DNA from 2 places in the Amycolatopsis sp. NPDC004169 genome. Region 1 is predicted to be linked to the other one. Evidence: riboswitches for the same ligand, from Rfam matches in the RefSeq annotation. Region 1 holds a riboswitch; the other holds the start of a gene.
What was found. Region 1 has a riboswitch for thiamine pyrophosphate ahead of thiO (glycine oxidase ThiO). Riboswitches for the same ligand answer to the same signal wherever they lie in the genome.
Positions count from the first base shown of each region.

Region 2: it holds a riboswitch for thiamine pyrophosphate, as region 1 does, so the genes downstream of both, ABZX11_RS39680 (thiamine ABC transporter substrate-binding protein) here and thiO (glycine oxidase ThiO) in region 1, are expected to answer to the same signal.

Region 1 covers NZ_JBEXMD010000005.1:204,642-208,037, reverse strand. The annotation lists gene ABZX11_RS09120 (hypothetical protein) at 50-787, shown strand; gene thiE (thiamine phosphate synthase) at 789-1,448, opposite strand; TPP riboswitch at 1,560-1,665, shown strand; gene thiO (glycine oxidase ThiO) at 1,659-2,732, shown strand; gene thiS (sulfur carrier protein ThiS) at 2,732-2,932, shown strand; gene ABZX11_RS09100 (thiazole synthase) at 2,934-3,396, shown strand, end outside.
Region 2 covers NZ_JBEXMD010000045.1:30,822-34,217, forward strand. The annotation lists gene ABZX11_RS39675 (iron ABC transporter permease) at 1-520, opposite strand, end outside; gene ABZX11_RS39680 (thiamine ABC transporter substrate-binding protein) at 565-1,608, opposite strand; TPP riboswitch at 1,631-1,737, opposite strand; gene ABZX11_RS39685 (4a-hydroxytetrahydrobiopterin dehydratase) at 1,770-2,054, shown strand; gene ABZX11_RS39690 (hypothetical protein) at 2,460-3,191, opposite strand; gene ABZX11_RS39695 (hypothetical protein) at 3,313-3,396, opposite strand, start outside.

The sequences.
Region 1 (3,396 bases):
CGCCTGAAACGTTGGACAGGGGAGAACACGGACTACCTGAATCGGGATCATGACCAAGGAGAAAGAAGCGGCTTCCGAGGAGAAGGAAGAGAAGAAGGGCCTGCGGCTCGCACAGGTGCTGGCGGCGGCGCTGGCGGCGGTGACAGCGGCGCTGCTCGGTTCGACGCTGGGTGTCGCGGGCACGGTGATCGGGGCCGGCGTGGCGAGCGTGGTGTCGACGGTCGGCAGCGAGCTGTACCTGCGCTCGCTGGAGCGCACCCGCGAGGCGGCGCTGCGGGCGCGCCAGCTGGCGACGTCGGGGATCCGGCGGCGCGGGCAGGCGGAGGCGCCGGCGGAGGCACCTGCGGAGGTGCCGATCACCGACCAGCCGACCGTCCGGCTGGCGAAGCCCGAGCCGTCGCGGCTGCGCAAGCTGCGCTGGCCGTTGATCATCGGCACCAGCCTGGCGGCGTTCGCGGTGGCGATCCTGTCGATCGTCGGCTTCGAGTCGGCCACCGGCACCCAGATCGGCGGCGGAACGGGTTCGAGCATCGGCAGGATCCTCGGCGGCACCGGCGGCCACCAGGGCAAGACGCCGTCGACCACCCCGCCGACCAGCACGGACGACACGCAGGTGTCCCCGACGGAGACGACCACGACGCCGACCTCGACCGCGCCGGCGACGTCGTCCGAGACCCCGACGACCACCCCGAGCACGACGACGGAACAGCCGTCGACCGAGGTCCCGTCGACCACTGCGACCCCGCCGACCAGCAAGGGCGCCGCCGCGACGACACCGACGCCGTGACTCAGGCCAGGCGCGCCCGCAGCTCGCGGGCGGCCGCCTCCGGGTCCTCGGCTTCGGTGATCGCCCGGACCACCACGATCCGCGACGCCCCGGCCTCCAGCACCGACGGCAGCCGGTCGCCGTCGATGCCGCCGATGGCGAACCACGGCCGGTCCGGGGCCCACGCCGCCGTGTCGCGGACCAGGTCGAGGCCGGGCGCGGGGCGGCCCGGCTTCGTCGGCGTCGGCCAGCACGGGCCCGTGCAGAAGTAGTCGACGCCCGGCTCCGCGGCCGCGGAGAGGGCCTGGTCCAGCGAGTGCGTCGAGCGGCCGATCACCACGTCGTCGCCGAGGATCCGGCGGGCCAGCGGCACCGGGATGTCGTCCTGGCCCAGGTGGAGCACGTCGGCGCCGACGGCCAAGGCCACGTCGGCGCGGTCGTTCACCGACAGCAGCGCGCCGTGCCGGGCGCACGCCTCCGCCAGCACCTCCAGCGCCGCGATCTCGCCGGCCGCCTCCAGCGCACCGGTCTTGTCGCGCAGCTGGATGATGTCGACCCCGCCGGCCAGGGCCGCATCGGCGAAGGCGGCCAGGTCGCCGCGGGTCGTGCGGGCGTCCGTGCAGAGGTACAGGCGCGCCGAGTCGAGGCGGGCGCGGATCTTGTCACCGGAGAGGGCGGGCATAGCGGCGACCGTACCCCGCGCCGACCGAAGCAGGCGTCGCGCGCCCGTTGCCACGAAAGCCATCCGGCCGCGCCCGCGGTTGGATTATCGACGAACGGCGCAGTAGGGTGAAGGTGTCCGCACGGGAGCCCGAGGCACGGGCTGAGAGGGAGCTGCCGCTCCGACCGTGGAACCTGATCCGGGTCATGCCGGCGCAGGGAGCGTGATTCCATGACGAACCTGGCAGTGGTGGGCGGCGGCGTGATCGGCCTCGCCGCCGCGTGGCGCGCCGCGCGCACCGGCCGCAGCGTCACCCTCCACGACCCCGAACCCGCCCACGGCGGCGCGTCCTGGCTGGCCGGGGGCATGCTCGCCCCGGTCACCGAGGCCTGGCCGGGCGAGGAGGACGTCCTCCGCCTCGGCGAAGAGTCGCTCGAACGCTGGCCCGGCTTCGCCCGTGACCTCGCCGGAGAGGGCTTCGACCCCGGCTTGGCCGCGCACGGCACGCTCGTCGTCGCCTTCGACAGCGCCGACGCCGGTCACCTGGACATCCTGGCCGGTCACCTGCACGGGCTCGGCCGCGCGGCGGAGCGGCTCACCGGCCGGGAGGCCAAGCGGCTCGAGCCCGGTCTCGGATCCGTCCGAAGTGGACTCCACGTGCCCGGTGACCTGGCCGTGGACAACCGGAAACTCCTCGACGCCCTCTACGCCGCCTGCGTCGAACACCGAGTCCGGTTCGTCCGGGAGCGCGTCGAAGAGCTCCCGGACGCCGAAGCCGTCGTGCTCGCCGCGGGCGCCTGGACCGGGCGGCTGCACCCGCTGCTCGCCGACGCCGTCCGCCCGCTCAAGGGCGAAATCCTGCGGCTCAAGCCCCGTCGCGGCTGCCTGCCGCCGCCAACGCACACCGTCCGGGCCGTCGTCGAAGGCCGCCCGATCTACCTCGTCCCGCGCGGTGACGCCGAGCTCGTCCTCGGCGCCACCCAGTACGAGGCCGGGTTCGACCGGGCCGTCACCGCCCGCGGCGTGCGCGAGCTGCTCGAAGGCGCCGAGCGCGTCTTCCCCGCGATCACCGAGTACGAGCTGACCGAGACCGCCGCCGGCCTGCGGGCAGGCAGCCGGGACGCGCTGCCGTACCTCGGTGCCTTGGACGGCCGGGTGTTCGCCGCGACCGGGCACCACCGCAACGGCCTGCTGATGGCCCCGGTGACCGCGGACGCCGTGGTCGCCTGGCTCGACGGGGACGAGCCGCCGGAGGGCACGGCGGCCGCGTCCCCCGCCCGCCTGCACCAGAAGGAGCACGTGTGATGGAGATCAAGCTCAACGGCGAGTGGACGGAGTTCCCGGACGGCGCCACCGTCGCCGACGTCCTCGACCGCACCGGCGGCGCACGGCCGGGCATCGCCGTCGCGGTCGACGGCGTGGTCGTCCGCCGCGCCGACTGGGCGGCCACGGCCGTGCCCAAGGGGGCGGTCCTCGACGTGCTCACCGCGGTCCAGGGAGGCTGAAATGGACGTGGAACCGCTGGTCATCGGCACGACCAAGCTGACGTCCCGGCTGATCATCGGCACCGGCGGCGCGGCCAACCTCGCCGTGCTGGAACGTGCGCTGGTGGCGTCCGGCACCGAGCTGACCACGGTCGCCATGCGCCGCGCCGACGCCGAAGGCGGCTCGGGCGTCCTCGAGCTCCTCAAGCGGCTCGGCATCGAGCTGCTGCCGAACACCGCGGGCTGCCGCACGGCCGCCGAGGCCGTGCTCACCGCCCAGCTCGCGCGCGAGGCGCTGGAAACCGACCTGGTCAAGCTCGAGGTGCACGCCGACGACCGGACGCTGCTGCCGGACCCGATCGAGACCCTCGACGCCGCCGAACGCCTGGTCGCCGACGGGTTCACCGTGTTCGTCTACACGAACGACGACCCGGTGCTCGCGCTGCGGCTGGAGGAGGCGGGTTGCGCCGCGGTGATGCCGCTGG
Region 2 (3,396 bases), on a different contig from region 1:
CGCAGAACAGGAACACCACGGCCGCGGCGGACGCGATGGCCGGCGCGAGCGCGGGCAGCGTCACCGACCGGAACGCCCGCCACGGCGACGCGCCGAGCGCCCGGGCGGCGTCGGTCGTCCGGGCGTCGAGCCGCGCCCACAGCCCGGCGACGGTCCGCGCGACGACGGCGACGTTGAAGAACGCGTTGGCCAGCACGATCGGCAGCACGCCGCCGTCCGGCCAGAGCGCGCGGAACGCCAGCCCGACGACCACGGTCGGCAGCACGAACGGCACGAGCACCAGCGTCCGCGCCAGGCCGACGCCGGGCAGCCGCACCCGGGCCAGCAGGAACGCCACCGGCAGCCCGGCCAGCACCGCGACCACCGTCGACGCGGCCGCGCTCCCGACGGTGAACCCGGCCAGCTGCCAGGTCCGCGGATCGCCGAGGACGACGTCGAGGCCACCTGCGGCGAACCCGCGGCCGATGATCGCGACGACCGGCCAGGCGAAGAACACCACCAGGAAACCGATCGGAGCCAGGCCGAGCAGCGCCAGGCCCAACCCGCGGGCGGTGCGGGGTGGGGCTACTGCTGCACGAGCGTGCGCCATTCGCCGATCCACTTCTCGCGTCCGGCCTGCACCTGGTCCGCGGGCAGCGTCTGCGGCTTCTGCGGCAGCGGCGCGACCTGCGCCCAGCCCTGCGGCAGGTCGACACCCTGGCGCGCCGGGTAGACGTACATGTTGGCCGCGACCGTCGCCTGGAACTGCTGGGACAGCAGGAAGTCCACCACCTTGCGGGCGTTCTCGACCTGCTTGCCGCCGGCCAGCACGCCGGCGTACTCGACCTGCCGGTAGCAGGTGTCGAGCAGCGCCTTGGTGCGCGGCTTCCCGTCGTCGCCGACCTCGGCGGCCGGCGAGGACGCGTACGAGACGACGATCGGCCGCGGCCCCTTGCCGGACGAGCCGGAGAACTGCTTGGTGTAGGCCTCTTCCCAACCGCTGACGACCTGGACGCCGTTGGCCTTCAGCTTCGTCCAGTAGTCCTTCCAGCCGGCGTCGCCGTACTTGGCGATGGTGCCGAGGAGGAACGCCAGCCCGGGGGACGCGGTCGCCGGGTCCTCGACGACCAGCAGGTCCTTGTACTTCGGGTCGGCCAGGTCGTCGTAGGTCTCCGGCGCGGGGAGGCCCTTGCCGGTGAAGTAGTTCGTGTCGACGTTGACGCAGACGTCGCCGACGTCGACCGCGGAGAGCCGGTGCTCGGGGTCGACGGCGTAGCGCTGCGGCCCGCGGTCGGCCTCCGGGCTGGTGTAGGGCTCGAAGACGCCCTCGCTGAGCGCGCGCGAGGCGAAGGTGGAGTCGACGCCGTACGCGACGTCGCCGATCGGGTTCGCCTTGGTGAGCACCAGCTTGTTGGTCAGCGATCCGGCGTCGCCCTGCTTGAGCACGGAGACCTTGATGCCCGACTGCTTCTGGAAGGCGTCGAGCACCTCCTGCGGCGCGAGGAAGGAATCGTGCGTCACGAGGGTGACGGTGGGCGTCTGCTGCGTGCCGCCGTCCCCGTCCGACAGCGAGCACCCGGCGGCGACCACGCCGACGACGGCGATGGCCGTCGCAGCCCTGCGTTTCATCTACCCTCCTGCACTTCGCCGGACGCGGAGGGGAAGCCCTCCCGTCGCCGGCATGATCCGGTCAGGTGCGAACGGTCGCGGATACCCGCCTCTCAGCCCGGCACCCGCCGGACTCCCGTGGCAACCGTGCAGCGTAGTCGAGGACGCAGGACGATGGAGACATGACGGAAATCTTGAGCGACTCCGAGGCCGACGGACGGCTGGGCGCGGGCTGGACCAGGACGGGTGCGGTGATCTCGCGCGAGGTGGAGCTGGCGAGCTTCCCCCAGGCGATCGAGGTGGTGAACCGGGTGGCGGAGCTGGCCGAGGCCGCCGACCACCACCCGGACATCGACATCCGCTGGCGCACGCTGACGTTCCGGCTCTCGACGCATTCGGCGGGCGGCTTGACGGCGAAGGACTTCTCACTGGCCGCCGAGATCGACGCGGTGCTCGCCGCCCTGTGATCCTGGTTACTCTGGGTGCACTTTTCCCGGGGTTCGACGTCTCTCGGTTACCGGAACCTTCGGGAGGGAGACGAGATGACTCAGGCAATCGTGGTCGGCACGGCAGCGTTCGCGACGATGGTGGCGGCGGCGGGCGGAGTGCTCTGGTTCACCGCCCGCAACCGCCGTCACCTGGACAGCTGAGAGTTCGATCACAGCTGTTAACGCGGGCCATGATCGGCGCGCTGTTCGGAGCGGAAGCATCGGTTTCACACCCCCGGGAACGCCATGAACAGCACCGCCCTGACCGCCGCCCAGCGCGCCTGGATCAACGCACTCGCCCCCGCGGTGGTGTTGATCGCGATCGCCCTGCTGGGCCTGCTCGGCTAGGCCGCACTGGCCGGTCGGACCAGCAGGTCCGGCGGGCTACCCGGCTTGGCCCGGTGTCTCGGGCGGCTCCGGGGCGGCGATGCCCGGAATGCCCGCCCCCGGCGCCGCCCGCGGTGCGCGCTGGTGAAAGCGGGCGTGTTCGACCCACCCTGGCGGGAGCCACCCGCCGGTCAACAGCTGCGGGTGGCGGGGGTGCACGGCAAGGGCCCAGGAGACGAACAGCAGTTCCGCCCAATCCGACTGGAGCATCCAGGAAATGGGGCCGTGCTCGCTGTTCCCGCTGAAGTGCACGGTCGCGGGCGCAACGACCGACAGACCGGAGATGTCGGTCCAGGGCCAGCGCAGGACGCTCGGGGTGTGCATGTAGAAGCCGTACTGGCTCAGGTAGACGTTCCCCTGCTCGATGGGGACCCAGCGCGGCACCGCCGCGGCCTGCGCGGCCCGGCGCGCCCGCGACTTGGCGATCGACCCGCCCACGAGCGTCCCGGCGACGAGCCCCAGCCCGACCGCGCCGGTGCCGAAGACCACGGGCGTGCTGACCTGCCAGCTGCCGTCGCCGAGCGCCCGGAAGTCGGAGAGCACGAACGACCCGCAGGCCCAGAACTTTTCGTCGCCGCCGATCGTCGGCGGAAACGGAGCGAGCACCTCATAGACGTCCTGCGTGCTCTGCCCGCCGGCCAGCAGGGCGGCGAGGTAACAGGTGTACCACAGCACTTCATCGCGCTGCGTCCACGGCGGCACCGGATTCGCTGCCGTTTTCTGCCCCATCGTGAGAACCTTCCAGCCACCGGACGATGCGGCGGCCGATCCTAATGGCCGGGCGGCCCGGCGGGGGCCGTTACCGAGCGGTCACCACCCGGCTCGCCCAATACCGGCCGATTCGGGCGGGCTACAAGGCGATGTGCTCCGGCGGCGGAAACCCGGCCGGCACGTCATCGGTCGTGGTCCAGTACTCCAGGCAGGACAGGCGGCC